DNA from 4 places in the Metabacillus sp. KH_069 genome. Region 1 is predicted to be linked to each of the others. Evidence: riboswitches for the same ligand, from Rfam matches in the RefSeq annotation. Region 1 holds a riboswitch; each other region holds the start of a gene.
What was found. Region 1 has a riboswitch for S-adenosylmethionine ahead of mtnW (2,3-diketo-5-methylthiopentyl-1-phosphate enolase). Riboswitches for the same ligand answer to the same signal wherever they lie in the genome.
Positions count from the first base shown of each region.

Region 2: linked by a shared signal. The riboswitch ahead of mmuP (S-methylmethionine permease) and the one ahead of mtnW (2,3-diketo-5-methylthiopentyl-1-phosphate enolase) in region 1 are both predicted to bind S-adenosylmethionine.
Region 3: linked by a shared signal. The riboswitch ahead of AC3ISE_RS04815 (MetQ/NlpA family ABC transporter substrate-binding protein) and the one ahead of mtnW (2,3-diketo-5-methylthiopentyl-1-phosphate enolase) in region 1 are both predicted to bind S-adenosylmethionine.
Region 4: linked by a shared signal. The riboswitch ahead of AC3ISE_RS09345 (YezD family protein) and the one ahead of mtnW (2,3-diketo-5-methylthiopentyl-1-phosphate enolase) in region 1 are both predicted to bind S-adenosylmethionine.

Region 1 is NZ_CM174460.1:1,550,991-1,558,827, forward strand. It holds gene AC3ISE_RS07640 (carbon-nitrogen family hydrolase) at 1-316, opposite strand, end outside; gene AC3ISE_RS07645 (pyridoxal phosphate-dependent aminotransferase) at 418-1,590, shown strand; SAM riboswitch class I at 1,687-1,795, shown strand; gene mtnW (2,3-diketo-5-methylthiopentyl-1-phosphate enolase) at 2,031-3,269, shown strand; gene AC3ISE_RS07655 (2-hydroxy-3-keto-5-methylthiopentenyl-1-phosphate phosphatase) at 3,266-3,928, shown strand; gene AC3ISE_RS07660 (methylthioribulose 1-phosphate dehydratase) at 3,925-4,557, shown strand; gene AC3ISE_RS07665 (1,2-dihydroxy-3-keto-5-methylthiopentene dioxygenase) at 4,583-5,116, shown strand; gene cbpA (cyclic di-AMP binding protein CbpA) at 5,289-5,945, shown strand; gene AC3ISE_RS07675 (Spo0E family sporulation regulatory protein-aspartic acid phosphatase) at 6,437-6,685, shown strand; gene AC3ISE_RS07680 (ZIP family metal transporter) at 6,739-7,470, opposite strand; gene AC3ISE_RS07685 (hypothetical protein) at 7,554-7,748, shown strand; gene AC3ISE_RS07690 (aldo/keto reductase family protein) at 7,751-7,837, shown strand, end outside.
Region 2 is NZ_CM174460.1:4,370,539-4,378,375, forward strand. It holds gene AC3ISE_RS21900 (MarR family winged helix-turn-helix transcriptional regulator) at 1-306, shown strand, start outside; gene AC3ISE_RS21905 (MFS transporter) at 319-1,527, shown strand; gene mmuM (homocysteine S-methyltransferase) at 1,947-2,906, opposite strand; gene mmuP (S-methylmethionine permease) at 2,881-4,284, opposite strand; SAM riboswitch class I at 4,365-4,469, opposite strand; gene AC3ISE_RS21920 (response regulator transcription factor) at 4,610-5,299, shown strand; gene AC3ISE_RS21925 (sensor histidine kinase) at 5,296-6,300, shown strand; gene AC3ISE_RS21930 (ABC transporter ATP-binding protein) at 6,402-7,163, shown strand; gene AC3ISE_RS21935 (FtsX-like permease family protein) at 7,153-7,837, shown strand, end outside.
Region 3 is NZ_CM174460.1:950,646-958,482, reverse strand. It holds gene AC3ISE_RS04835 (ammonium transporter) at 1-177, shown strand, start outside; gene AC3ISE_RS04830 (carotenoid biosynthesis protein) at 495-1,265, shown strand; gene AC3ISE_RS04825 (lysophospholipid acyltransferase family protein) at 1,249-1,908, shown strand; gene AC3ISE_RS04820 (phytoene desaturase family protein) at 1,936-3,408, shown strand; gene AC3ISE_RS04815 (MetQ/NlpA family ABC transporter substrate-binding protein) at 3,995-4,813, opposite strand; SAM riboswitch class I at 4,884-4,991, opposite strand; gene AC3ISE_RS04810 (phytoene/squalene synthase family protein) at 5,400-6,233, opposite strand; gene AC3ISE_RS04805 (phytoene desaturase family protein) at 6,226-7,701, opposite strand; gene AC3ISE_RS04800 (phytoene desaturase family protein) at 7,698-7,837, opposite strand, start outside.
Region 4 is NZ_CM174460.1:1,887,552-1,895,388, reverse strand. It holds gene sat (sulfate adenylyltransferase) at 1-1,012, opposite strand, end outside; gene cysP (sulfate permease) at 1,057-2,079, opposite strand; gene AC3ISE_RS09350 (phosphoadenylyl-sulfate reductase) at 2,134-2,835, opposite strand; gene AC3ISE_RS09345 (YezD family protein) at 2,943-3,086, opposite strand; SAM riboswitch class I at 3,193-3,298, opposite strand; gene pyrE (orotate phosphoribosyltransferase) at 4,116-4,748, opposite strand; gene pyrF (orotidine-5'-phosphate decarboxylase) at 4,745-5,464, opposite strand; gene AC3ISE_RS09330 (dihydroorotate dehydrogenase) at 5,433-6,368, opposite strand; gene AC3ISE_RS09325 (dihydroorotate dehydrogenase electron transfer subunit) at 6,362-7,147, opposite strand; gene carB (carbamoyl-phosphate synthase large subunit) at 7,144-7,837, opposite strand, start outside.

The sequences.
Region 1 (7,837 bases):
CACCATGTCTATTAAAAATGTACATCGTGTTGGTCACGCCTGATTCCGTTTTTTTCGCAACAGAACCAGCCACAATATGGACTTCATATGTTTTAGCCAGACTGCTTACAAAAGCGATTGTGTTAGTTCCGTCTGGATCTGCAATCTCTTCAAGCCGGGTAAGATCATAGCCGGTCGTCCACAGTTCAGGGAGAACGATCACGTCCGGTTTTTCAGCTGCTGCAATTTTTTCTATTTCTTTTTTTACCGTTTCAATATTTGCTTTTGGGTTACCGAATACAAGGTCTATTTGCAGGCAAGCCACTTTTGGATTCATCAGTCGTCATCTCCGCCTTAAAAATTTTTCTTTACAAGCTGACTTTAACAATATATGATTTTTCACTAGAATTTCAAGAATTTTTTGAGAAGGTGTAAAACATGAAAAACTTCAATCAATCACAGTTATTAAATAAGCTTCCAAAGCAGTTTTTTGCAAGTCTCGTAGCAAGAGTGAATGCAAGTATCGAAGCGGGGCATGACGTGATTAATCTTGGACAGGGGAATCCTGATCAGCCGACACCGCCCCATATTGTAAAGGCACTTCAAGAGGCGGCAGAAAATCCGGACTACCACAAATATTCCCCGTTCCGCGGACAGAAATTTCTTAAAGAGGCAATTGCGGAATTTTACAAGCGGGAATACGGTGTGACACTGAATGCTGAAAAAGAAGTCGCGATTTTGTTCGGCGGGAAAGCAGGACTTGTTGAAATTCCGCAATGTTTACTCAATCCTGATGATTTAGTTCTCGTACCGGATCCAGGCTATCCTGACTATTGGTCCGGGGTAGAGCTTGCCCGCGCGAGGATGGAATTTATGCCGCTTGTAAAAGAAAATCAGTTTTTGCCGGATTACGGTGAGATTACTGAAGAAGCGAAGAAAGAAGCAAAGCTTATGTTTTTGAATTACCCCAACAATCCTACAGGTGCAGTTGCCACAAAAGAATTCTTTGAAGAAACCGTTGCGTTTGCAAAAGAAAATGAAATTTGCGTTGTCCATGATTTTGCTTATGGCGCCATAGGATTTGACGGAAAAAAACCAGTCAGCTTTTTGGAAATAGAAGAGGCAAAAGAGACTGGGATTGAAATCTATACTCTCTCAAAGACTTATAATATGGCAGGCTGGCGGATTGGCTTTGCGATTGGAAATGAAAGTGTGATTGAGGCGATTAACCTCTTGCAGGATCACATGTTTGTCAGTGTTTTCAGTGCTGTTCAAGAGGCGGCAGCAGTTGCCCTGCTTGAGTCGCAGGCCTGTGTGGATGAACTGGTGGAGCGGTACGAGAGCAGACGCCATGCATTCATCACTGCTCTGAACGAAATCGGCTGGAAGGTTGAAGCGCCTCCTGGGTCGTTTTTTGCCTGGCTTCCTGTCCCGGAAGGCTTTACTTCAGAATCCTTTGCCGAATATCTTCTCGAGCACGCCCATGTCTGCGTTGCACCTGGTGTCGGTTTCGGGAAATTCGGAGAAGGCTATGTAAGGGCAGGGCTTTTGACCTCAGAAGAAAGACTGAGAGAAGCCGCCCAGCGGATAAAATCTCTGAATTTATTTTGAAATGATGTTGACAGTCTTTTGAAAAACTGTCATAATCCAAATTAAATTCAGGTTATTCAATTATTCAGATATTCAGAAGATAAAATAAATAAGCCATTCTTATCAAGAGCAGGTGGAGGGACTAGCCCGATGAAGCCCGGCAACCGACTTAAACCAAGGTTTAAGCACGGTGCTAAATCTTGCAGCATTCGCTGATAGATAAGGATCTTAGCCATGTCAGATAAGGTCTCTTTTCGATTAGCGGAAAGAGGCCTTTTTTATATGTTTAAGGAATTATAAGATTTGCGCATAGATGACAAGCGGAGTCGCCCAGCTCCTCGGCCAGAACGGATCCGTCTGTAAAGGCAAAAAGCGCCTTTACAGACGGATCCTTATCTGCCATGCCTGAGCTAAACGGGCACTTGCGCTTTTCTAATATTGTTATGGAAGGCGGTACAAACATGAGCGGTATTACAGCAACCTATCTTATCCATGATGAGAAAAATTTAGAAAAAAAAGCAGAGGGGATTGCCCTTGGCTTAACCATTGGTTCATGGACGGATCTTCCGAAACTGACGCAGAAACAATTGCAGCAGCACAAAGGGAAGGTAGTATCCATTGAAGAGTTTGACGCAGATGATAAGGTCTCCGCTTTTTTAGACAAACGCGTTAAAAAAGGCATCGTCAACATTTTTTATCCAGGGGTGAATTTCAGCCATGATTTGCCGGCGATTCTTGCGACCGTGTTCGGAAAGCTTTCCCTGGACGGCGAAGTGAAGCTGCTGGATCTGGATTTTTCAGATGATCTTCTTGCGGAGTTTCAAGGTCCTAAATTCGGAATCAGCGGCATCCGTGAAAAACTGGGCGTGTATGACAGACCTTTATTAATGAGTATCTTTAAAGGCGTCATCGGAAGGGATCTCTCATTTTTAAAGAATCAGCTTAAAGATCAGGTGCTTGGCGGGGTCGATATGGTAAAAGATGATGAGATTCTGTTTGAAAATCCGCTGACACCATTTGAACAGCGCATCTCTGCCGGAAAAGAAGTGCTGAACGAGGTTTATGAGCAGACAGGTCATAAGGCGATGTACGCGGTTCATTTATCAGGCAAAACTTATGATTTGAAAGAAAAAGCCAAGCGTGCGGCAGAGCTTGGAGCAGATGCGCTGCTGTTTAATGTGTTTGCTTACGGTCTTGATGTGCTGCAAAGCCTGGCTGAGGACAAAGACATCGGCATTCCATTGATGGCTCATCCAGCTGTCAGCGGTGCATTGGCATCATCATCCCTATATGGAATCTCGCATTCTCTTTTACTTGGAAAATTGCTGAGATACAGCGGGGCAGATTTTTCTTTGTTCCCTTCACCGTACGGCAGTGTTGCGCTTGAACGGGAAGCAGCCCTCTCTATCGGGGCAGCCTGTAAGGAAAATGTGCGTCTGAAGGAAACATTCCCTGTCCCATCAGCTGGCATTCATCCGGGACTCGTCCCTGTTTTGATCCAGGACTTCGGGTTAGACAGTGTCATCAATGCCGGCGGAGGCGTTCATGGCCATCCAAATGGCGCTGCTGCAGGAGGAAAAGCTTTCCGTGCAGCAATCGATGCTTCTTTACAAGGCATCTCCCTGACTGAAAAAGCACAGGAAAATGCCGATTTGAGAATCGCACTCGATCTTTGGGGGCAGGTGGAGGTGAGCAAATGAGCAAGCCGATCATCATCTGTGATTTTGACGGAACCATCACAAATAATGACAACATTATTGCCATCATGAAAAAGTTTGCTCCGCCTGAGTGGGACGGTTTGAAGGATGATGTGCTGAGTCAGCGGATTTCTGTCCGCGAAGGAGTGGGTAAGATGTTTCAGCTGATTCCATCCGAGCTGAAATACGATATGATTCAATACTTGCTGTTTACCGCGCAGCTTCGGGATGGTTTCCGTGCATTTGTTCAATTTACGGAGGAGGAAGAAATTCCTCTCTATATTGTAAGCGGAGGCATTGATTTCTTTGTCCATCCCTTGTTAAATGGCCTTGTAGACCGCAGCCGTGTTTACTGCAATGAAGGTGATTTCAGCGGTGAGACAATTGAAATCTTATGGCCAAACACATGCGACGCGCAGTGCAGCAATGACTGCGGCTGCTGCAAGCCGAGTCTGATCAGGAAGCTTGCAGATCCAGGTCAGGAAGTCATTGTCATCGGTGATTCTGTTACAGACTTAGAGGCTTCAAAGCTTGCAGACTTTGTTTTTGCAAGAGATTTTCTTCTTGAAAAATGCAAGTCCCTGGACCTTCCGCATCAGGAATTCGCTACGTTTTTTGATGTCATAGATGGACTTAAGGAAAAGCAGGAGGCGGTATCATGAGTATATTAAATCAGCGATGGAGCGAGCTGGCTGCTGTAAAACGCGAGCTTGCAGAGCGGGACTGGTTTCCCGGAACAAGCGGCAACCTGGCGATTAAAGTGAACACAGAGCCTCTCTCGTTTTTAGTTACTTCAAGCGGCAAGGATAAGCGAATCGAGACAGACGAGGATTTCCTGCTGGTCGATGGAGACGGGGCAGCTCTTGAAGAAACAAAGCTTAGGCCCTCTGCAGAAACCCTTCTTCATGTGGAAATTTATACTCGTACAAACGCAGGCTGCAGCCTCCACGTCCATACGGTTGACAACAATGTCATCTCAGAGCTCTACGGCGATGAGGGCGGTGTTGCGTTTAAAGGGCAGGAAATCATCAAAGCCTTTGGACTTTGGGAAGAAGATGCAGAGTGGCTTATTCCCATTATTGAAAACGCGGCTCATATTCCGGCGCTCGCTGCTGACTTTGGCCAGTATGTTAAGGGAGATTCTGGTGCTGTATTGATCCGCAATCATGGCATCACGGTGTGGGGCAAAGATGCTTTCGAAGCGAAGAAAATCCTGGAAGCATGCGAATTTTTATTTTCCTATCATTTAAAAGTACTCTCTTTAAAACAAGCTAAATCGCTCTCTCATTAAGAGCTTAACAATAGGAGGAATCAGAATGGCAACGATACGATTACAGGAAACAAATGAAAGAATCTCTGATCAAAAGGAAGTAGCAGCCTTTCTTGTGTCTCAGGAAGTTATTTATGAGCACTGGGATATCGAGAAGCTTCCAGAAGCTTTAAGAGAAAATTACAGTTTGTCAGATGAGCAAAAAGAGGAAATTCTGCAAGTATTCAAGGATGAAATTGCGGATATTTCAGAGCGCCGCGGCTACAAGGCTCAGGATGTCATCTCTCTGTCTGACAGCACCCCAAACCTTGATCAGCTTTTGCAAAACTTTCAGCAGGAGCATCATCACACTGATGACGAAGTGCGCTTCATCGTCAGCGGCCACGGCATTTTCATCATTCAGGGCAAAGACGGCTCGTTCTTCGATGTAGAATTGAACCCGGGCGACCTGATCTCCGTACCGCCGAACATCCGTCATTATTTCACTCTTCAGGAGGACCGTAAAGTTGTCGCCGTGCGCATCTTTGTTACATCTGAAGGCTGGGTGCCGATTTACGAAAAAGAAGAACAGCAGGCTTAAGTTGAAATCCTCTTCACCGGATGGTGGAGGGGGTTTTTTTATTCAGCTGCTGCATGACTGAAAAATCAGCAAGAACGTTAAAATACCGAAATAATTTTAATTTTCTTTACTCTCTGATGATTATATGGTAAATTTTCAACAATAAATATGCCTTAAAGGGAGGATTGCAAAGATGAAGATTCGCTACAATTTCGTGAAAAAAGAGGATGTCAGGTACTGTAAGGCAGAAAGCACTGTAAAGGAAGCTTATGAATTGCTGAAGGAGTCAGGGTATCGCAGCATACCGGTGCTTAAAGAGAATGGCACAGCTTTTGCCGGATTAATCTATAAGGTGGATCTTCTTGATCATTATGTAGAAAAGCAGGGCAAGGACGAGGATTCGATCGAGTCTCTGATTCAGGATCATGATGCGTTTATTTATGAAGAGGATTCTTTCTTTAAGACATTCCTTTCAATCAGACGCCTTCCATTTTTAGCGGTGCTGAATGAGAAAGAAGAATTTTCTGGCATTATTACGCATGGCAACGTCATGGATGTTCTCGAGGATTCATTTGGCATGAAGACAGGCGGATATATTCTGACAGTCGGCACGAAAGAGCATAAAGGAGCCATCAAGGAGCTAGTTTCAACCATTAAAGATGTAAACATAGAAGGCTTGCTTACGCTCGACAACGGGGATACATATTTAAGAAGAATCATCATCAATCTTTCTCATGACGTTTCAGAAAAAAAGCTGAACAAAATCATCAAGAAGCTGGAAGATAAAGATTTCCGGGTAACTTCTGTAGATGATGTGAATTTAGGTGAAAAAGTGCTGACGAAGCAGTAAGATTATTTTTAAATAATAAATTGTGAAAAGCAGACCGAAAATATTGGTCTGTTTTTATTTTTGGCTCATTTCATAAATATTGTTGTTATTAGACTAAACTAAAGGTTAAAAACCGTAAGTGGATTGTGGCGGATAATTTTGACTCCTTAGGAAAAAGAGCATAATGGAAGACCCCACAGGCAACGCCTAGGAGGCTCCCATGCTCCCCGCGGAAAGAAACGAACAACATTTATCATGAAAAAAACAATCTATGCGAAAACAGCCTTATATTTTTATAAAAACAAGAAAAAGTATGTTTTTCGTGGTTTTATATCTTTTTAAATCGGGTAAAACGGAGTATCTTATCTATTTTTAACAAAATTGTCATAATGTTAGGCGTGAATATTGTCGATTATTGCTAATCTATTTACAAGTTTAGAAGTATCTGTAATACTTTATAAATATATTTATTCCCAATATAGATACTTAAGAGATGAGGCGGAGGGAAGAAAATGACAATTGAAATGAGCAAGTCTCAATTATTGGCGAGTATTGACTCTAAACGCAAGGAAATGATCGATACAGCAAGAACAGGCGGGTACACGTGTGAAAGCGCCGTTCAGTGCAGTCAGGAATTGGACATGCTCCTAAATAAATATCAGCAAATTCTTTTTGAAGAAGAAAACAGAACAAATCCATCTTTCCTTCAATTTATTGAGTCTATGAAGAAATGGACAGCAAGGGACGGCTTAACGATATAAAAACCTAATACTCATGAGGAGTATTAGGTTTTTTTTTGCCTTTAGACATTTATTTATAAAGTCTCAATCATCACAATCATAAAGAGAATACCCAAAATAAATGAATAGGTCGCATTCCTCTCGTTGCCGTCTCCGTGGCTTTCAGGAATGAGCTCTTTATATATGATGAACAGCATGGCTCCCGCTGCAAAAGACAGACCATAAGGCACGAGGTTTTCTACAAATGAAGTCAAATAGTAACCAAGCAGGGAAGTGACAATTTCGACAGCCCCTGTCATTGTCGCTATGAGCAGGGCTTTGAATTTGCCGATATTCTGGTTTATTAGAAACAGAGCAACCAAAAACCCTTCTGGAGCATTTTGAAGCCCGATGGCGAAAGCTATTAAATTTCCGGTTTCGCTTTGATCAGATGCGTAGCTTACCCCGACTGATAACCCTTCAGGCAGATTATGCAAGGTGATGGCAGCGATGATAAGCAGGGCTTTCTGGTCAAATTCAATCCCGTATTTTGAATGTTCAAGGTCGATGTGGGGGATTTTCTTTTCAAGTGTTGTCAGGACAAGCACGCCCAGAAAAAGACCCGCACAAACCTGAAAAACGCCTCCCTGGTTCAGTGCTTCAGGAAGCAGGCTCATCATAGATGCAGCCATCATGATCCCGGCTGTAAAAGCGAGCAGGATATCTCTCCATCTGTGCGTAATGGTTTTTTGAAGAAACAGAATGGGGATGGCGCCAAATCCTGTTGCCAGAGCTGACAACGTACTTCCGATTAAAACCTCAGTCATGGTTGAACTCCTTTTCCTGCATGTATGTATTAGCCATATTATAGCCGAAAAAAAACAAAAAAAGATAGCAAAAGGATTCATTCTTGTTTTTTCGCCATATGAGGCCATTATTTTTAGCAAAAAGATGGATTCCTGTTAAAAATGAAAAAGATTTAGAAGGAAATGCTGCGGCTTGTCGGTTGATGTCGAAAGGTGAACACTTCTCATCCTTTACGATTTTTGAAATTTCTGATAAGTTTAAGACAAAGGAAATTCATCACGTACAGCAGGGGGAATAGGGATGCACTATCGAAGGCTAGGCAGGTCGGGGTTAAAGGTAAGTGAAATCAGTCTTGGAAGCTGGCTGACATTCGGAAAAACAGTTGAT
Region 2 (7,837 bases), 1.6 Mb from region 1:
TTGCATTACTTATCCAATTACGGGACAGCTACGCTTGTTGAGCTTGCTGATTATCAAAGTGTTGAAAAACCTACCGTTACAAGAACGATCAGCCGCCTGGAGGAACTGGGCTATGTAGAGCATGTTCCCGGCAAGGATAAGCGTGAAAAGAGAATGCAGCTTACAGACATTGGGAGAAAGGTTTACGGAGATGTCCGCGTAACAATCGATGAATATGAGCAGGAGATTTTAAAAGGGATTTCAGAGGAAGAACAGCTTGAAGTCATCCGGATTATGGGAGATATCCGGAACAATATTAGAGAGTAAGGTGATACAAACGTGAATCAGACAGCATCCAAACTATGGACGAAAGACTTTATTGTCGTGTCGTCCATCAATTTTTTCTTAACGTTAATCTTTTACTTATTAATGGTGACCATTGCGGTCTTTGCAGTAGATGAATACAGTGCCTCTACAAGTGCGGCGGGACTTGTAACCGGGATTTTCATTATTGGCGCATTGATTGGCAGGCTATTAATTGGAAGGCTAATCGTAACCTTCAGCCGGAAAAAAATCCTGTATACCGGGCTTATCCTGTTTACCCTGACAACAGCCTTTTATTTCTTTGAATTAGGCCTTGGCTTCCTTCTTGTAAACCGTCTGGTTCATGGAATTACACTGGGTATGGCCAGTACAGCAACAGGCACCATCGTAGCACAGATTATTCCCGCTTCGCGAAAAGGAGAAGGCATCGGGTACTACAGCATGAGTGCAACTCTTGCAACAGCCATTGGACCATTCATCGGACTGTACTTGAGCCAGAACGCAAGCTTTCATACGATCTTTACTTTCTGCGTTGCATTAGGCGCCGGCAGTTTAATCATTGCCTTTTTCCTGTATGTGCCCCCGCTTGATGGTTCAGCAAAAAAGGCAGAAGTACGAGGATTCAAACTTTCAAATTTTGTAGAGCCAAGAGCTTTGCCGATTGCATTTATCACCCTTGCGGTGGCGTTTTGTTATTCAAGTGTCCTATCTTTTATTAATTTCTACGCAATGGACATTCATCTTGTCAGCACAGCAAGCTTCTTTTTCATCGTCTATGCGGCAGCTGTTTTGGTATCACGCCCCTTCACCGGCCGTTTAATGGACAAAAAAGGAGCAAACTTCATTATGTACCCTGCCTTCCTCTTGTTTGGAGCAGGTATGTTCCTTCTCAGCACAGCAAGCACCAGCTTCATTTTCTTGCTGTCCGGTGTACTGATCGGTCTTGGATTTGGAAACATGCAATCAACGACACAGGCGATTGCCGTAAAATTAACGCCGCCTCACCGGATGGGGCTCGCCACTTCGACATTCTTTATCTTTCTTGACGCTGGTTTAGGATTTGGACCATATCTGCTTGGTTTTGTCATTCCGGTGACAGGCTACAGCACGCTGTATGTGATTTTGGGCTTTGTAGTTCTAGCCAGTTCTCTTCTTTATTACTTCCTGCACGGGAAGAGTGAAAGGACTGCGTGGGCAAAAGTTAATGCTTCTGCATCAGCATGAGAGCAGTGAGAAAAAGAGACTGGGACGTAACGATCATCTCCTGAATGAAAGCCGAACATTGAATAGTGCGAAAACCATTAAAAGAAAGAGCTATTTTCGCCATAAATTGTTGTTTTTCAAGATAAATAATGTCCGTTCCTTTCCGCTCCAGGAACTTGCTTTCCGCGGGGAGCATGGGAGCCTCCTCGGCGTTGCCTGTGGGGTCTCCCATTTTGCTCTATATCCCGCAGGAGTCAAGTTCCTTCCGCTGCAATCCACTTAAGGTTTCTAACATTTAGTACTTCAGCAACAATATTTATGAAAAGAGCCAAAGAAAAAAATCCGAACTAAAACGAAATTCAAGTTGGAATTTCACATAATAGTTCGGATTTTTCTTTGGCTGAAAACCATTTGTCCCAGCCTCTTCTCTGTTCTATTTATTAAACTTCAGATTGACCAGCCCGCCATTTTTTTGAAATCTTCTCAATATGGCGAGGTGCTGTCCGGCAGCATCCCCCAATTAAGCGGGCCCCTGATTTGTACCATTCTTCTGACTGTTGATCCAGTTCAAGGCAAGATTTTTGCCCATGCCATGTTTTAGTTTCCGGATTATACGCTTCTCCAGAATTAGGGTATACAATAACCGGTTTTTTTGTCTGGCTGCTGATCACTTTTATGGCTTCATTCACCAATTCCAGTGGTGCACAGTTGATGCCAATTGCAGCAATTTGTCCGTTGCACCCGAAGGTATTTGCACACACCTCGAGGAGGGTGCCATCACTAATCGCTTTCTCATTTTTCAAGGAAAAGGACAGCCATGCATATGTATTGGGAAATTCCTTCAATAAAGAACTTAATACGTTTGCTTCCTGAAGGGAAGGAATTGTTTCAAATGCCAGTAAATCAGCACCTGCTTCAATCAAAGCTGATATTCTTGGACGATGAAATTCTTCTAATGTTGCATCCGTAACACCATAGTTGCCTGTATACTCCGAACCATCTGCAAGATAGGCGCCATAAGGACCAATTGATGCCGCAACCAATGGTTTTGGTCTAACAGCTCCCATTTCTTCCTTCCAAAAATCATCTCTTGCTTTTTTGGCAAGCAGCACCGTTTTCTTCATTAATTGCAAGGCTTCTATTTCTTCGATTCCCCGCTTCAAGAACCCATCAATTGTTGCCTGGTAGCTTGCCGTTATTGCACAATCCGCTCCCGCACGGAAATAGTCTGAATGAACCTGATAAATCAATTCCGGGTTTTCAAGCAATATTCGGGCTGACCAAAGGGGATCGTCCAAATCACAGCCATGCTGCTCAAGCTCTGTAGCAAGTGCTCCATCAAGAATCATAATGGAATGGTCATGTAAAATAGCGTCAATTGGATTGATTTTCTGCTGCATATCCTTCTCCTCTTTCCTTTACATACTGAGTTAAATAATAGCTTCCATAACAAATCAAAATAAATGGAATGCCGCAATAAAGTGCAATTCGCTGTGCAGGGTCAAATGCGATTCCAACTAATGATGCGAGACACAGCACAAAAGATGCGATCGGCACCAGGGGATAGAAAGGCGTCCGGTAAACCAGATCCTTTACTGAATGACCTTCTTTGATATATTGTCTGCGAAAGAAAAACTGTGACGCACTAATACTCATCCAGACGACAACCACAGCTAAACCTGAAATGGAGACAAGGATGATATACACTGTATCTGGCGCAATGATGCTTGAGAATAAAGCCAAAGTACCGCCCAGCATGCTGAATATCACAGCATATATAGGTACACCTTGTTTTGTCACTCTAGCAAAAATAGGTGATATGGTTTTCTTATTTGAAAGAGACCAGAGCATTCTGGAAGCAGCATATAGACCTGAGTTTGCTGCAGACAAAATTGCCGTTAAGATAACGAAATTCATGATATCTGCTGCAAATGGAAGACCAATTCGTTCAAGAACAGCAACAAAGGGGCTCTTTAAAACCCCTGAATCCGATGCAGGCAGCAGCGCCGATAATACAACAATCGTTCCTACAAAAAAGAGGATCAATCTCCATAATGTTGTTCGAATCGCGATGGGTATTGTTTTTTCAGGCTCTGCCGTTTCTCCGGCTGCGACCCCTATTAATTCTGTTCCCGAATAAGCAAAGTTCACAGCAAGCATCGTCATGATCACGGCAAATGCACCATTCGGAAATAACCCTTCACTTGTAAGATTCGTAAAGAATGGAGCAGAACTCGAGTCCGTCAGCGGAATAAAGCCAACAATTGCGGCTCCTCCTAAAAGAATAAAAATCACTATGGCAACGACTTTAATCGATGCAAACCAAAACTCAGACTCCGCAAAAAACTTAACCGTCACAGCATTTAATAAAAAGATCATCAAGGCAAATACCGCGCTCCAAATCCAGACGTTAATGGACGGAAACCACCTTTGCATCAGCAGCCCAGCTGCCGTGAATTCTGAACCTAACGCAACCGTCCAAGTAAGCCAATACAGCCAGGCTACTGTGTACCCTGTTCCTGGACCAATATATTTAGCGGCATAGCTGTGAAATGCACCAGTCTCCGGCATATGTACTGATAATTCCCCTAAACAAAGCATAACGAGATAAACGACCAGCGCCCCAACTAAATACGACAGGATGGTGCCAAACGGTCCAGCCTGCTGAATCGTATAACCTGTACTTAAAAATAAACCTGTTCCAATGACACCTCCAAGCGATAACATGACTAAATGACGAGATTGCATTTTCCTCTGAAATTGCTGCTGACCTTCCATTTCTACTCTCCTTTTTTTCAAATCCAAAAAAATGAAAAACGCACTCTTTAAAAAGAGTGCGCTGCTGACAAATAAAGGTATGCTTATCTATCAGGTTCATTCACCCGCTGGAATTAGCACAGTGTCATCATAGACCTGCTGCTGAGGTTTCAAAGGGCCAGTCCCTCCACCTCTCTGGATAAGAAATTATTTTTTTATTACAATAGCAATCTATTGAAACAATGTCAAGATTAGTATGAATATTCCGTGCAATGTGATCTATAGCACACAAATCTGTTTTACTATACAATAATTGTAAAAGAAACCTTATAGTGTGGTGACATTTTTGTTCAAACTCCTTTTAATTGAAGATGATTTAACCCTGTTTAATGAAATGAAAGAAAGATTAAATCAATGGTCATATGATGTTTATGGAATCACTGATTTTAATAAAGTGATGCAGGAATTTTCAGAAGTTAAACCTGATTTGGTCATCATTGATATTCAGCTGCCGAAGTTTGACGGTTTTCATTGGTGCCGAATGATCCGTGCCCATTCAAATGTGCCGATCATCTTTCTGTCCTCGCGGGATCATCCGACTGATATGGTCATGTCCATGCAGCTTGGGGCCGATGATTTTGTCCAAAAGCCTTTCCACTTTGATGTGCTGATCGCGAAAATTCAGGCCATTCTCCGTCGTGTTTATAACTACAATACTGAACAAGTAAGTCTGAAAACATGGTGCAATGCTGCGGTTGATTATGAACGAAATACGGTTACGAATGAAGCAGGCTCCGTTGAACTGACAAAGAATGAAATGTTCATCCTCAAACTGTTAATTGAACAAAAAAACAAAATTGTCAGCAGAGACAAACTCATGAACAGCCTGTGGGATGATAAACGCTTCATAAGCGACAATACGTTAACAGTAAATGTCAACCGCCTGCGAAAGCGGCTCGAGGAGATTGAATTAGGCCGTTTTATTGAGACAAAAGTAGGACAGGGCTATCTTGCGTCAGAAGAGGAAATGCTATGATCCGCTGTTTCTTAAAAGAGCGCCGCAGCTGGATTTTCTTTTTCATTTTTATTCATGTCCTGATTCTCTTTGTCTCTTTCATCGATTCAGCCATTCCATTTGAGCCTGTTTTGTATATTGTCTTCCTTTCCATGATCTCATTCTTTGTTTTCTTAACGGTTCGGTACAATAAAGAAACCGCTTTTTATAAAAGCCTGGAGGATCGGGAAAACAACCTTGATTTATCAAGCATTCCAGTACCGGAAAGTCCATTTGAACAGTTGGTCGAAAAAACGCTCATCGAACAGGCAGAGATGCTGAAAAAAGATGCTATGCACAGCAGAATTTCGCTTGAACAAGAAAAAGATGAACTGTTATCGTGGATTCATGAAGTGAAGACCCCGCTAACTGCCATGCATTTAATGATCGAACGCATGGAAGACGATGCAATGAAAACGCAATTGACGTATGAATGGCTGCGGATTCACCTTCTGCTTGATCAGCAGCTGCATCAAAAACGGATTCCGTTTATAGAAAACGATTTGTATATTGAAACAGTCGACTTGGAAACGGTGGTTTTTAATGAGATTAAGACGCTGCAGTCATGGTGTATTCAAAAAGGGATTGGATTTGACATTCAGCTTGATCAAAAGGAAGTCCTTAGTGATGCGAAATGGCTGGCATTTATTATTAGACAGATCTTAACGAATGCAGTGAAATACAGCGAAGCCTCTGACATTTCTATAAAAAGCTGGAGTCAGGATGATCAAACAAGGCTTGAGGTGAAAGATTTCGGCCGGGGCATTGATCAAAAGGACCTGCCGCGCATATTCGATAAAGGCTTCACATCGACCGTCAACCATCAAGATCACGCTGCTACAGGGATGGGGCTGTATCTCGCTAAAAAAGCAGCCACTCCCCTTCTGATCGATATTCACGCACAGTCAATCGTCAATGCAGAAACAGCATTTGCGTTAACTTTTCCTAAAAGGAATGATTTTGCGGCCGTCATTAGCGTGTGACAAGAATGTCACATGCTTTTCTATTTTGTTCGCACAATAAAAGGAAAAGGACCTTTCTCCTTTTTATAATAAAGGTAATGAATGAAGAGGAGGAAGCGAGTATGGCGATATTAGAAGCATCAAAGCTCCATAAAAGCTACGGAAATAAGTTTAATAAACAGGAAGTCCTTAAAGGGATTGACCTTTCGATACAAGAAGGCGAATTTGTCAGCATCATGGGTGCATCCGGTTCAGGCAAAACAACGCTGCTGAACGTCCTGTCTTCGATTGATAAAGTAAGCGGCGGGACCATTCAAATTGAAAAGAAAGAAATGACGGGCATGAAGGAAAAGGAGCTTGCTGAATTCAGAAAGCATCATCTCGGCTTTATTTTTCAGGATTATAACCTTCTGGACACACTGACAGTGAAAGAAAATATTCTGCTGCCGCTCTCCATTTCTAATGTTCCCAAGAAAGAAGCGGACCAAAAATTTCAGGCATTGGCAAATGAACTCGGCATCAGCGAGCTAAAAGACAAGTATCCGAACGAAATTTCCGGCGGCCAGAAGCAGCGTACTTCTGCAGCACGGGCCTTTATTCACGAACCAAGCATTATTTTTGCCGATGAACCAACAGGCGCACTCGATTCTAAATCGGCTGCTGACTTGCTGAATAAATTGACCGAGCTTAATGAAAAACGAAAAGCAACCATTGTCATGGTTACGCATGACCCTGCTGCTGCAAGCTACTGCAGCAGAGTCATCTTTATAAAAGACGGTCAGATCTATACTCAGTTAAACAAAGGCGGCCAGACAAGGCAGGCATTCTTCAAAGACATCATGAAAACGCAAGGCGTTCTGGGCGGTGTTCAGGATGAACGTTAATCAGCTGATTATCAAAAACCTGAAAAAGAATATAAAGAATTACTATCTCTATATTTTTGCTCTCATTTTCAGCGTGGCGCTTTATTTCGCATTTGTCACGCTGCAGTATGACCCTTCTATGGACGCGGTAAAAGGTTCCATCAAAGGAGGGGCCGCCATCCGGGCTGCATCTGTCCTGCTGATTGCTATTGTCACAATTTTTTTGCTCTACGCCAATAACATTTTCATTAAACGCCGCAGCAAAGAGATTGGACTGTTTCAGCTGATCGGAATGACAAAGCATAAGATTTTCCGCCTTTTAACGGCAGAAAACTTCCTGCTGTACTTTGGATCTCTTGTTCTTGGTATTTTCGCAGGTTTTGCGGCTTCAAAATTAGTGATGATGATTTTATTCAAAATTACCGGGGTGGATGATGTAGCTAAACTCCACTTTTCCGCCCAGGCTTTCGTGCAGACACTGATTGTCTTCATCGTCATATACCTTCTTATCATGCTGATGAACTATCTGTTTATTAAAAGACAGAGCATTCTCTCGCTGTTCAGAGTGCTCTCATCAGCAGAAGAGAAAGTAAAAAAGATGTCCTTTTTCGAAATGGCCATTGGCATCCTTGGAATCATTATGATTGCGGCCGGGTATTATGTTTCCTCTAAGCTTTTTGGCGGAGACTTTAAAT
Region 3 (7,837 bases), 600 kb from region 1:
GTCATCTCCTACATTATCTTGAAAGTAATGAAGCAAGTGATGGGCACAATCCGTGTAACGGAAGAAGAAGAAATGATCGGACTGGATATGAGTGAGCACGGAAGCTACGGCTATCCTGAATCATTCGCAGCTGCACAAGAAAGCAGTTCATATAAGAAAAGCGCAAGCGCCCGTTAAGCTCCGACAGACAGATAAGGATCCGCCAGTAAAGGCGCTTTTTGCCTTTATTGGCTGATCCGTTCTGGCCGAGGAGTTGGGCGATGGAGCTAGACATCGAAGCGCAAAACTTACAATATTCTCTTTATAAGAAAACTACAGCCTAATAGGTAAATCAGATGGTTCGTTTTGAGAGAACAGTCTAAATGGAAGCAGGCAATAAAGTCCGGTTGTGACTTTATTGCCTGTTTCTTATTGTTTAAATTAATAGACAGCGCATGTATTCTTGTGAATCACACCCCTGTCTCCTATAATCAAGGTAGAGAGAGGTGCGAAAAATGAAACTCGATCAATCCATCTATTATTTTTTTCTATTTTGGTATGCATGCGGGGTTATTTTGCTTAGCTTTGATATTCTTCCTCCTGCCCTTGAATGGGCCAATGTCGTCTTTTTGATTGCAGCGGGGATCATCGGCGGCATTTATTTTATCCGCTCCTACGGCCGGACGAAAGGACTCGCCATATCGTCACTAATCGTGTTTTTTTCCATTTTTGCTGAACATCTTGGGGTAGAATACGGAATTCTTTTTGGAGATTACTATTATACTCAGGATTTTGGTCCGAAGCTGATTGGCGTACCAATTGCGATCGGATTTGCATGGCTGATGGTTATTGCTTCTTCGCATGCGCTGGCAAAAGTCATTGCTTACAATCAAAATGTCATCCTATACGTGCTGACCGGCTCATTTCTTGCAGTCCTAATGGATTTAATCATTGATCCAGTCGCTTATGAAGTGAAAGAATATTGGGTCTGGCATGCCGAAAGCTTCTATTACAATATTCCATTTTCAAATTTTGCAGGCTGGTTTATCGTGGCATTCATTCTTCACTTTGCCATCTACTTTATCGTACATAAAGAAATTTCAACCTATAATCTTTGGCACAGCAGAATGATCCTTGTTTTCGGATTGATTCAGGCTATGTTTATCCTGCTTGCGCTGATTAATCAGCTTTGGCTTGCCGTCATTATGACATCTTTGCTTACAGCCATTGCTTTGGCAGGCTATTATCTTTCACTGAAGAGGTTTACACATGATCGAAGCCGCTAAAAAACCATATTTTGAAAAACTCTTTTTCATCTATAATCGTATGCTGTTTAAACGGCATTTTAATGGCATCTATACGGACAGCTGCGCAAATATTCCGGAACAGGCCGTCATTTGCATGAACCACAGCACATGGTGGGACGGATTGCTGCTTTTCCATTGCAATCAAGCTAAGCTTAAACACGACATTTATATTATGATGCATGAAAAGGGACTCATCCTGTTCCCATTCTTTAAAAAATTGGGTGCTTTCTCAGTAAACCGCGATAAACCTAAAGACATTGTGCTTTCTCTTCAGTATGCAAAAACCAAGCTCGGTGAAAACAAGTCTGTCTGTCTGTTTCCGCAGGGCGATGAATTGCACCTTGAGAAAAGGCCGCTTGGATTTTTGCCTGGCGCGATTTCCCTGCTTGAGAAAAATAAAAAGGTCCCCATCTTGCCTATGCTGTTTTACTACTCTTTCGGCAATCAAAAAAAACAGGATATTTTCGTCCGGATCTTACCTCCTCTCTTTTATGATCAGCTTGAAGGAAACACACGCAAGGAAAAAAATGAACATTTCGAATGCTTCTTTACAAAAGAACTGGATGTTTTAAAACAGCAGGTCATGGATCAAGATACAAAGAACTTCGTTAATATTTTATAGCTTTCAGTGTAAGAAAGGACGTTACGAATGAAAAAAGCGGTTGTTATAGGAGCCGGATTAGGCGGATTATCTGCTGCAATCACACTTGCAAGCCGAGGGTTCACGGTGGATGTATTTGAGAAAAACAGTCACGCCGGCGGAAAATTGATGCCGGTAGATCTGGGCGACTATCATTTTGATTTCGGCCCAAATACGATTACAATGCCGCAAGTGTTTGAGCGTGTTTTTTCAATTGCCGGCGAAAAGATGCAGGACTATATTGAAATGAAAAAACTTGATGTTCATACAAGGAATCTGTTCGAAAACGGTGCCGTATTTGATTTTACAAGCCGGGCGGGAGCCATGAAAAACCAGCTTGAAACGGCAGATCCATTTGCTTCAGAACGCTATGATTCGTTTTTAGAAGAGATTACAAGACTCTACAAATTGTCAGAAACCTATTTTTTTCCTAAGCTGTTCGAATCCTTTACAGACTATTTGTCTCCTTCTCTTGGAACTGCTCTTCTCAAGGTAAGACCGCTTGAATCCATGCACCATTTTTTCAGCCGCTATTTTAAGAATCCTGACATTATAAAAGCATTTGACCGTTATGCGACTTACATTGGCTCCTCACCCTATATTTCACCTGCCACATTCGCTATGATTGCCTATTTGGAGCTTGTACAGGGCGTTTATTATGTTAAAGGAGGCAATGTGAAAATTGCTGAAGCTTACCTGGAAATAGCAGAAAAGCTGGGGGTTCAGTTTCATTTTGGCAGTGAAGCTGTCAAAATAACTGTTGAAAAAAAGCGCGCGAGGTCTGTACTGCTTTCAGACGGACAGCAATTTGAGGCAGATGAATTTGTTATGAATGCCGACTTGCTTGAAGCTTATCCAAACCTCGTCCGCGAACAGGATCGGCCAAAATTCACCACAGCTAAACGCGACCGTTACCAGCCGTCCATCTCAGCATTCGTCATACTGGCAGGATTAACGATTCGCAATCCGCAATTGCTCCACCATAATGTCTTTTTTTCAGAAGACTATGAAACAGAGTTCCGTGAATTGTTTTCAGATCATCAATACAGCGAAACTCCTACCATCTATATTAGTAATTCTTCCTATAGTGACCGGACTGTTTCCCCGCATGGAGACAACCTGTTTATCCTTGTCAATGCTCCTGCGCTGACTAAAGAAGGCACGCTCGTTATTAACGAAGAAGAGTATAAAGAACGGATTTACGATTTATTAGAAAAAAAAGGCGTGCAAATTCGCGGCCATCTTGCCTGTGAGCGCATCATCACTCCGCTTGAGATATCAAAAACGTTTGGGGCCTACCGCGGGGCATTATATGGCATATCCGCCAACAGAAAAATAGATGCTTTTCTCCGTCCAAGCAACTTTGCAAAGGATATTAAAAATCTCTCCTTCGTCGGCGGAAGCACGCATCCAGGCGGAGGTTCGCCAATGGTTACGTTAAGCGGCATCCATGTAGGAGAGGCTTTAGCAAAAAGATATTGAACGGCTTCATGAAAGAGGGGCTGTCCAAAAAGTCATTTTTTACTGACTTATTGGACAGCCCCTTCTTTTGGGACATTGCCCCATCAAAAGTTTCAGTATTAAAGAGAATGACGCCACTTTTTAAGCTTTGAATCGTTAAAAATGGCAGCACTACTCGGAATGATGCCATTTTTTAAGCTTTGTATCGATAAAAATGGCAGCACTACTGGGAATGACGCCACTTTTTAAGCCTTGAATCGTTAAAAATGGCAGCGCTACTGGGAATGAGGCCACTTTTTAAGCTTTGAATCGTTAAAAATGGCGGCACTACTGGGAATGACGCCACTTTTTAAGCTTTGAATCGTTAAAAATGGCAGCACTACTGGGAATGACGCCACTTTTTAAGCTTTGTATCGATAAAAACGGCAGCACTACTGGGAATGATGCCACTTGTTAAGCTTTGTATCGATAAAAATGGCAGCACTACTGGGAATGACGCCACTTTTTAAGCTTTGAATCGTTAAAAATGGCGGCACTTCTGGGAATGATGCCACTTTTTAGCTTTGTATCGTCAAAAGTGGTAGTACTGCGGGTAGCTCCTTTCTCTCTATTGCTTCTGTTCCATCCATTCAGGCTTTCCAAAACCTGCAAAATCTTTATCAATCGCTTTTTCAAACCCTTCAGATTGAACAACTTCCTTAATATCTTCAGCAATCTCTGAATCTGCATCTTTCGTATTCATCACGACACGATTGCGGTGCACATCATTCATATCCTCAAGCTTAACTGCGTCTGCAAGATTCATTTTCGCAGCTAAAGCAAAATTCCCCGGTACTGCAGACAAATCTGTATCCTCCACTGCTCTTGGCAATTGGGCAGCTTCTACAGGAACGAATGTTAGTTTTTTAGGATTTTTGATCACATCTTTTTCAGATACTTGGATCGGACTCACATCTTCATTCAGCTCGACTAATCCTCCATCTTTCAAAATCTGGAGAGCGCGCGCTGCGTTGGTTGGATCATTTGGAATCGCCACAGTCGCGCCCTCCTTCACTTCACTGAGGGATTTGATTTTGTCAGAATAAATTCCCATAGGTGCAGTAGGCACAGTAATCACTTCGGATAAATCCAATTTGCTTTGTTTTGCGAAGGTTTCCATATAGATTTTATGCTGAAACAGATTAGCATCAAGCTCATCATTGCCGAGCGCCTGATTTGGCTGAATGTAATCATTGAATTGAACAACCTCAACTTCGTAGCCTTTTTCCTCAAGTCCCGGTTTTATAGCCAGCTCAACCATATCTGTGTAAGGACCTGCTGAAGCTCCAATCTTAATACTCTTCTTTTCTCCATCTGCTCCTTCTGCACCGCAAGCAGATAAGACTCCCATAACAAGTACAATAAGAGCTAAAACTAATTTTTTCATTCTTTCTCCTCCTATTTTTCCACACAAAAAAATTCCCCTTTCATTCAGAAAGAGGAATCGTATGTATGACGACTTATCTTCCAGAATGAACAATCATTCTGCAGGATTTAGCACCGTTCCATTTAAGGAGGTTGCCGGACTTCGCAGGGCCTGTTCCCTCAGTCTCTCTTGATAAGCAAGCTATTAAATTTGAATAACGTAATTTTATCCTGTATATTCCAATCTGTCAATCACTATTTTAGAATAATCAAAATAGTGAGATTAAAAACCGACAAAAAGCACCGTCCCGATGAAGACGGTGGTTCAGCTATCAGGTCAGGTCAGCTGCTTTTACTGCACTTTACCTTTGCTACTTGACCAAGTTAATGCTGCTAAACTGCTTTTACTACACTTTATCCTTTATACCTGACCAAGTTTATGCTGCTAAACTGCTTTTACTGCACTTTACACTTTATACCTGACCAAGTTTGTGCTGCTAAACAGCTTTTACTGCACTTTACCTTTTATACCCGACCAAGTTTATACTGCTGCCCGCGTAAACCTCACCAGCCTCATAAATTCTGGCTGCCGCAGAGCCAATTCAGAATCAGATCTGCGACAGTATAGCATGTTTTTCTTCATTCGAAACAAAGTTCCGCTCACCGAACACATCGTAGTCATTCAAACGGATTTTATTGAGTATAGCTCTGTAAAAGTGTCCGGCAGCTTTTACAGGTGCTCGGGCATGAAGAGGATACTCATTCATCGTCAGCATCGCCGTGTCATACTGTTTCTCCGCTTCAGCGGCAAGATGCTCCCATACTCTGATGAATTCTGGAGTAACGTTCTGCTGCTGAAGATCCCGCTCTGTCAGCTGATGTTTTCGCATAATGTCTTTAGGGACATAAATCCGGTCACGTTCGAGATCCTCACCGATATCACGCAAAATATTTGTCAGCTGCATCCCAAGTCCAAGTGCAATGGCTCCCTCTCTAAGAACCGTCTTCTTTTTAGGTGCCAGAATGGGCAGAAGCATCAGACCGACTGTACTTGCAACATGATAGGAATAATTCAGCACTTCCTCCATAGTCTCATAGCGGATTTTCACAAGATCCATACCCTGTCCTTTTATCATATCCCAAAAGGCCGGAACATCCATTTCATACTGCCGGAAGGTGTCGTGAAGGGCAACCCACATAAAGTTTTCATGAGAAAAACTGCCTTTTAGAAAGTCCTCAAACTCCGTCTGAAATTGTCTGAGCTCTTCTTTCGGATTCTCCCCTTCGTCAACGATATCATCTACGATTCTGCAAAAAGCGTATACTGCCCAGACAGCTTTCCTCTTTTTAGAAGGAAGGAGAGAAAAAGCTTTATAGAAAGTTTTAGAATGATGCTGAATGACTTCTTCACATTGTTTATAGGCAAGGTTTAAATCAACCACTCAAACTCACTCCTTCACTCTCTTTGTTCTTATGATCTGACAAGATGGCTGATACCATCAATTTCGCACCCTGCATCACAATCGGTATCCCGCCTCCCGGATGAATGGATGCTCCCGCTGCATATACATTTGACAGCTTCGAAGGCTTTACCTGAGGTCTGAAGACGCCTGATTGGAATAAGGAAGGCGCAATGCCGAAGCTGCCTCCCTGAAAAAGACCTTCCATCTCTTTATCTTCAGGTGTACGGACCTTCATCCACTGAATGGATTCTCTGAGTCCAGGGAATCCCCGCTCCTCAAGCTGATCGATCATTTTCTCGATAAAGCCATTTTGCTCCTTCCAATTGATTCTGCTTCCGGAAGGCACAGGAATTAATGCATAGAGCACCCCATGCTCCTCAGGCGCAAGCGAAGAATCGATTACAGAAGGATGAAAAGCATAAAAGGACGGATCTGTAGGAACTTCTTTAGTAACAAAAATTTCTTTCATATGCTGATTAAAATCTGAACCCATAAAAAATTGATGAACAAGTGCATCCTTGTATACTTTGTTTAAGCCGAAATAAAGCATGACGCAGCTTGATGACGGCGTATAGGTTCGGGGCGGCATCGATTCTTGTGAAATCAGCTTGGATGCTCCTGGAAAATCTCCATTTAAAACAAAGGAATCTGCTTTTATCACATTGCCGTTAACAATCAGTCCCTCTGCTTTTTCGCCGTCTGATAAAACTCTTTCAACATTCGCGTTCTTTACAACTTCTACACCATGTTTTAAAAGTTCTTTTTCTAAAACGGTGACAAGACTTGCATAACCGCCTTTTAAATAATAGATTCCATGCTGATGCTCGCTGAATGAGATGAGTGAGTACAGAGCGGGAGAATCAAGAGGATTGCCGCCTATATACAGCGTCTGCAGAGAGTATGCCTGCCTGATCTTTTCATCCTGAAAATAAGCTTTGAGTGAGTTATTCACAGATTTATAAGCCTTCAGCTGCATAAGTGTCTGCAGGTTATGCCGCGTCCAGAACGTGCGCTTGTCGTGAAATGACTTCTCAAGAAATTTTGACTTTCCAAGCTGAAACCGAATCTCCATATCTTTCATAAACGTTCGGAACCCGTCTTCATTTCCGGGAAAATTTTCGCTTATTTCCTGGAGCTGGCGTTCTATAGAATTATATTTTGTATAAGACACACCATCTTTAAACTGCAGTTTATACAATGGGTTAATATTGATTAATTCGTACTGATCACTTGATACCCCTGCCTCTTGCAGAATCTCTGTCAGCATTTCAGGCAAAAGGACAATCGTCGGTCCTTCATCAATCCTGTATCCTTGTTCCTCTACAAAAGCCAACCTGCCGCCAAGCTTGTTCCTTTTTTCAAAGATTGTGACATCATATCCGTGTTTCCTGAGCATCAGCGCTGATATCAGACCGCCGATCCCGCCGCCCGCAATCGCTATTTTCATAGTGCATTCCCCAATTTCTTTTCAGATTTTAAAGGTACAGGATGACTTGTTTCCTTCATGAGGGCATTGGTTGTGATCCGTGCTGATTCCAATATGGTGGGAAGCCCGCTGCCGGGATGCGTCCCTCCCCCCACCA
Region 4 (7,837 bases), 340 kb from region 1:
GATCCGAGCTGTCATGAGGACATGTTTTCGTTGTTGCCATTCCCTCGCATTTGCTGCAGTAGAAGCTGTGATCGAATTTCAGAGGCTTGATTCCAAGCTCCTGTTCCTCAAACTGATCAAAAATTTTCTGGGCATCATAAGTTCCGTAGTAATCACCTACACCGGCGTGGTCTCTTCCTACAATAAAATGAGTGCAGCCGTAATTTTTACGGACAATGGCATGGAAAATGGCTTCTCTTGGTCCGGCATATCTCATCGCTGCAGGGAAGACGCCAAGCTCAACCCGTTCTTCCGGATAGTAGTTTCTTAGAAGAACCTCGTAGCTCTCCATTCTGATTTCGGCTGAAATGTCATCTGATTTTGTTTCCCCTACAAGCGGATTTAAAAATAATCCATCTACTGTTTCAAGGGCTGATTTTTGGATATATTCATGAGCTCTGTGAACCGGGTTTCTAGTTTGGAATCCAACGACCGTCTTCCAGCCTTTGCTTTTGAAAATTTCACGAGTTTCAATTGGATCGAACGTGTATTGCTTAAACGGCTTTACAGGTCGTTTAAGCAGTGTAATTTTGCCGCCTACATAGACATCTTCCCGTTCATGCATTTTTTTTACGCCCGGATGCGCAAGGTCTGCCGTTCCATAAACGTTTATGGCTTCAATCGCTTTGTCGGGTTCATAAACATCCTCAACCTGTATCAGGCCATATACCTCTCCTTTGTAAAGAAGTCTTGCTTTTTCTCCGACTATTAATCTCTCAGCCGTTTCCTTGGAAACAGGCAATGTAATCGGGATGCTCCAGACAGTGCCTGAGGCCAGTCTCATCTCATTTACGACCTGCTCATAATCTTTCTGAGAAAGAAATCCTTCAAGCGGGCTGTATGCTCCAATTCCGATTAATTCCAAATCACTTAATGCCATTGCATCAATTTCAATTTCTGCGTGAATCTCCTGATATTTTTCCTCTGGGTTATATGCTTGTATTAGCAAACCTCCGTGCGGCTGTAAACTCATTATTATAATTCCTCCTAAACATACCATTTTAATTGGTTTTAACGTTAAATGCCCCCGCCTTCTTCATGCACAGCCCGCTTTTCCTCTTTGATGGCCTTCATCAAACTGAGGGCTCCTAAGGTTGCAAGCATGACACTGACAAGAACGGTGATTGAGTAAAGATCACTTTCTAAAAATAATTTAACTAAGAAATAAGAAATGGCCAGTGAAAACAGAGGTGAAACAATCCATATGCGGACAATTTTCTTCACGATGTGGTTATGAAGAATTTCGCTTCCGTTTTTCGCCATTCCAAGACCGATAATCGCTGATGAAGTGACCTGTGTGAGCGGAACCGGCAATCCGAAAATGGAACTGATAATGACGAGACCGGCACCAGTTCCTGAGATTAATATCCCTTCAGGCTTTGAATATCTGGTAATCTTCTTGCCGTTGGTCTCCAGTACTTTTTTTCCGAGGAAAATGGCTCCGATTGCTACAAATGCCCCTCCGATCCAGGTTCCTTTTGAAACGGAGATCAAACCTGCTCCAACTAGAGGACCAACTGCATTCGCGACATTATTCATCCCCGCAGAGAAGGCTTCAAGAAATCCTGCAAGAATCAAAATGCCGGTAAGCCACGGACGATCATGCAAAAATCCCTTATTTTGCAGCCTATAGAGCCCTTTGCCGAATATCCAGGCTAAACCGAAAGCAGCAACAGGAACGATCACCCAAAACATCATAATGACCAGCAGCGAATTAACAAACAGCACTTGATACGCAATCCCGACTCCTACTACCGCCCCAACCGTAACTTCACTGGTAGAAAGCGGAATGCCGAGCAAATTTGCAAAAAACAGGGAGCTTGTCGCAGATAGAATGATAATCAGCACGATTTTTACATTAATAATTTCCTGAGGTATGATGCCTCCGCTGATTGTCTTAACAACTTCTCCGCCTCCGAGCACCGCTCCGGCAAAGACCCCGGCTGCACAAATGAAAAGGGCATGCCTTGCTTTTGGGACTGCACCTGACCCATAAGCAACACCCATCGAGGCAGCAGCACCGCTTGCCCCTATATTCATTGCAAAAAAGAGACTGATCGCAAGAGCCGCTATTTCAAGCACGGGACCTGCTCCTTATCCATGTAATCCGCATTCTGTTTTACCCTGTCCGCTCCATCTTCCGGAACGCAAATCATCGGCATTAAACGCAGGTGCGGTGCAGTGAGAGCAGCCAATGCTCGGGTAGCCCCTGTCATGCAGAGGGTTATAAGGCAAATCATTTTTGTGCACGTACCGCCATACATCTTTCCATGTCCAGTGAATCAGCGGACAAATTTTCACCGACTGAAATTTATCATCCCGGTTAATAAATTGAACATGTTTCCTTGTTTCTGACTGCTCTCTGCGCAGTCCCGAGATCCATGCTTCAGATTCAGATAACGTCTCGTTCAGAGGCTGAAGCTTTCTGATTTGGCAGCATTTATTCGGGTTGGTTTCCCAAAGTTTATCTCCATGTTCCGCTGCCTGTTCCTCTAATGTGAGTTCCGGCTTCTTCATCACGATATTCAGCTTCGGATATTTTTCCCGCACCCGGTCGATTGTTTCATATGTTTCTTTAAAATGAACGTCCGTATCCAGAAAAACAATAGTTGCATCCGGCTCTACTTTCGAAATTAAATCAACAAGCACAATCCCTTCTATTCCAAAGCTGCAGGCATAAACAATCTCTTTGCCGTAATGACTGTAGCTCCACTTTAAAACGTTTAATGCGCCTTTATAAGTGTCATCAACTTCAAACTCAGCCGCTGGCTCCTGCCAGTTTTCATACGTAAGCATGTGAATTCTTCCCCTCTATCAGCCAGGTCCCGTTAAAAAAAGACACTTTAACAGAATGACGGAACCCGTTCAATGTTAAAATGCCTCCAGTTTATCTAGTCAGCACATTATTTTATTCTTACTTTTTCGTTCTTCTCAAGCTGAATCACTTTGCCGTCCTGAACAATCAATGTGACAGAACCATAATTCATCGTTTTCAGCATTTCCCTTAATCTTTCGAAGACGAGTTCAAGCTGTTCTTCCTTTCCCACTGCAGTCCCCCATTTCATTTCTTATCCGCTCTTTTTTTCTGAGAAATGCACCGCAATCTGAGAATGTAAAAAAGCCTTCCAACTTGAAAGACTGTTCAGGTAATGTACCTTATCTTTCAAAATGGGTTTACATTTTGCTGGATTTAGCACCTTGCCAAACGCAGGTTGCCGGGCTTCACAGGGCCAGATCCCTTCGCCTCTCTGGATAAGTTTATTATATTTTTCTAAATTTTATCACAATTAGCCGCCGTGTCAACCCTAGTTTTTCGATCGGAATTAATTTTTTTTATTTTTCAGCGAAATTTAGTTCTAAAATTGAGAATCGTGAATAAAGTTTATGGTCAAAAAATTACTATCGTAGAGGTGAAACAAATTCTCATTCCATTCATTATGACCCTATTCGCTTTCGTTATAGGCGGATTTTCATTAGCTTATGCCATTGTATCTCTTGATGATCATCTTATTTTCCAAAAAATCAAAAGTGAACAATCCGGACTTTTTTGGATATTTGGCTGGCTCGGCCATGCGAGCTTCTCGTTTTGCAAAAGGTTTGATAAAAAAGCATGGCAGATAAAAATGTTCCGAACTGGTTATCTGCTTCTAAGCCTTGTTTCGATTCTAGTTTCGATTTTGATTTGGATATAAAAAAGAGACTGGGACGTAACGATTATCTCCTGAAACTAAAGCCGAACATTGAATAGTGCGAAAATTATTAAAAGAAAGGGCTATTTTCGCATAAATTGTTGTTTCTAATGTTAAATATAGTCCGTTCCTTGCAGCGAGAGGAACTTGCTTTCCGCGGGGAGCATGAGAGCCTCTCGGTGTTGCCTGTGGGGTCTCCCATTTTGCTCTATATCCCGCAGGAGTCAAGTTCCTTCCGCTGCTATCCTCCTAAGGTTTCTAACATTTAGTACTGCAGCAACAATAGAAAAAAATCCGAACTAAAACGAAATTCAAGTTGGAATTTCACATAATAGTTCGGATTATTCTTTGCCTGAAAACCTTTTGTCCCAGCCTCTTTTTGCCTATTTAAACAGTCATCCATGCTTCATTTGCCGGGTTTTCACGCCATTTTTTCAGCTTTTCCAGATCTTCTTTTTCAATGGATCCTTTATTCAAAGCTACATCAATCAATGAAGAATAATCGGTAAGAGATACAGTATGAATGCCTGCTTCTGCAAGCATTTCTGCGCCTTTTTGCAATTCATATGTGAAGATGGAGACCACTCCAATTACTTCACATCCTGCCTCTCGCAGAGCCTGAACAGCCGTAATAACGCTTCCTCCTGTTGAGATTAAATCCTCAACGACTACGACTTTTTGACCTTCGTGCACTTTCCCTTCGATTTGATTGCCTTTTCCATGGCCCTTCGGCTTGCTTCTCACATAGCACATAGGCAGATTAAGAAGATCACTAACCCATGCAGCATGAGGAATACCGGCTGTTGCGGTTCCTGCAATCATTTCAGCCTGGGGATACTCTTCCCTGATTAGCTTAGTTAATCCCTCTGCAATGTCTTTTCTGACTTCAGGATAGGATAACGTTAAACGATTGTCGCAATAAATTGGAGATTTGAGGCCGCTTGACCATGTAAATGGCTCATTTGGACTTAAAAAGACGGCTTCAATTTTTAACAGCTGCTCAGCAATTTGATGTTTCATACAGGCAGACCCTCCCATGCGTTTTTCATTTGTAAGTATGCTTTCAGCGGATCATCCGCTTTTGTGATGCTTCTGCCGACAACAATGGCAGTTGATCCAAGCTCTCTCGCCTTATAAGGAGTCGCCACTCTCACTTGATCATTCATTGAGTCTTCCGCCATGCGGATTCCAGGCGTAATGGTTTTGAAAGAACGGTCCAAATGCTGATAGATATCAGGTACTTCAAGCGAAGAACAGACAATCCCATCGAGTCCGCTCTCATCTGCCAATTTGGCATAGTGCAGGACGGTTTCGTTCAGCCCTTTTTCGATAAGCAGTTCATGTTTAAGCATGGACTCTGATGTGCTTGTTAATTGAGTTACAGCAATACAGTCAGGTCTTTTTGCCCCTGCCCGCGTTCCTGATTCCAGACCTTCTATCGCAGCCTGCATCATCGCGCTTCCGCCTGCAGCATGAACATTGACAAGATCCACTTCAAGCTTTGCAAGTCCTTTCATAGCCTGTTTGACGGTCTGCGGAATATCATGGAGCTTCAAATCAAGAAAAATGTCATGTCCGTCTGATTTAAGCTGATGGATTATCGCGGGGCCTTCCTGATAAAACAGCTCCATTCCCACTTTTACATAAAGCTTTTGATCAGGCAGCTTTTTTAAAAATCCGTCCACTTCTTTTCCGTCCGGAAAATCAAGCGCGATAATTAGCGGTCTCCCGTTCATTTTTCCAGCTCCTTCCGATGCATTCTGAAATATGTTCAAATCCATATTCTTTTAATGTCTGAGGCAATTGTTCGATGATTTCTGGACATACAAACGGATTGACGAAGTTTGCTGTTCCGACAGCGACTGCACTTGCACCTGCATACATAAATTCAAGGACATCTTCAGCTGTCTGCACGCCTCCCATGCCGATAATCGGTATGGAAACAGCCTGGCTTACTTCATACACCATTCTGATCGCGACAGGCTTGATGGCAGGGCCTGATAATCCCCCGGAGCGGTTGGCGAGAATTGGTTTTGCCGTTCTCATGTTGAGCCTCATCCCAAGCAGCGTATTAATCATCGTTAAACCATCTGCACCTGCGTTTTCAATGGCTTTGGCGATTTCAACAATGTTGCTTACATTTGGAGAAAGCTTCACATAGACAGGCACCTCTGATACTTCTTTTACTGCCTTTGTCAAAGATGCGGCAATCTCAGGGTTCGTTCCGAAAGCAATTCCCCCCGTTTTTACATTCGGGCAAGAGATATTCAGTTCAATTGCGTGAACATTTTCTGCTCTGCTGATTTCTCTTGCTACTTCAACATAATCCTCCTGTGCGGAGCCCGCTACATTCGCAATAATCGGCACATCATAAGACTCGAGCCAGGGAAGCTCTTGTTCAAGGACTCCCGTGAGGCCTGGATTTTGAAGGCCAATGGCATTCAGCATGCCTGCCTCTGTTTCCGCCACTCTTGGCGTCGGGTTGCCAAAGCGTGCTTCTGCCGTGGCAGCTTTAATCATAATCGCACCAAGACTGCTCAAATCGTACAGGTTTGCAAATTCTTTACCGAAGCCAAAGCAGCCTGAGGCCGGCATAACCGGATTTTTCAGGGATAAACCGGGCAATTCGATGTTCAGCATGATAAAAGCACCTCCCCGGCTTTAAATACTGGACCGTCGCTGCACACTTTTTTATAAGAAGTGCCAGCAGGATCATCAGCTGTATGACATACACAGGCGAAGCATGCGCCAATTCCGCAGCCCATCCTTTCTTCTAGTGACAGAAAGACACGCTTGTCAGGAAAAAGTCTTTCTATGTTTGCAAGCATCGGAGTGGGTCCGCAGGAAAACAAAGCATCAAAAGCGAGATCATATTCTTTAATCAAATCTGTGACGTATCCCTGCATTCCATAAGTGCCGTCTACAGTCGTTACATAAGTATCTCCAAGCTTTTGAAACTCTTTTTCATAGAAAACGTGCTCTTTTGACTGAAAGCCCAGAACATGCTTAACCGTAACCCCTCTTTTTATCAGGCGTCTTGACAGTTCATATAAAGGAGGCACGCCGATCCCGCCTCCGACAAGAAGGGCTGTATCGCCTTTTTCCATCTGTTCAGGATCAAATCCATTGCCGAGCGGTCCAAGTACATCAACAAGCTCGCCATTCTTTCTTGCAGAAAGGAGCTTCGTGCCTGCTCCCTCTGCTCTATATATCATGGTAAATTCCTGATTCTCTTTGTCTATTTTCGCTATGCTGATCGGTCTTCTTAATAACGGTGAGGCCGTCTCTGAAACTTTTACATGTACAAACTGCCCTGGCTGATTCATGTGATCGACTAAACTGCCTTTTAATGTGATTTCATAAATGCCTGCTGCCAATTCCCTCTGATCTGCAATCGTCATCCATTCTTTTTGTATCAAGCGTATGTCACCTCTTTGCTGATAGCGCGCTTTGGCATTTCGTCTGTAGAGAATGTCATGGACTCAAGCACTCTTAAAATCGCTTTTGCCGTATCGAGCGATGTTAAGCACGGAATGCCGTTTTCTACAGATTCACGGCGGATTCGGAATCCATCCCGCTGCGGCTGTTTTCCTTTTGTCAGTGTATTGATGACAAACTGTGCTTCGCTTGTGCGGATGATGTCAAGCATGTTTGGCGCCTCGCTGCCGATTTTATTCACAATCTTTGCAGAAACTCCATTGGCATGAAGGTATTCCGCCGTTCCGCTTGTCGCCATAATCTGATAGCCGATGGCGCTGAAGCGTCTTGCAACTTCAAGACCTTCTTCTTTATCTTTATCTGCAATCGTCAGCAGAACCTGTCCGTAATTCTGCACTTTCATTCCGGATGCAATCAGGCCTTTATACAGAGCTTTTTCAAGCGTTGTATCCTTGCCCATGACTTCTCCGGTAGATTTCATTTCAGGGCCGAGTGTAATATCGACTCTGCGCAGCTTTTCGAAGGAGAATACCGGAACTTTCACATAGACGCCGGCACTCTCAGGCTGAATGCCTGTTTCATAGCCTAGCTCATGAAGTGTTTTTCCTAAGATAACCTTTGTAGCGAGATTCGCCATTGGGACTCCCGTAATCTTGCTTAAAAATGGAACC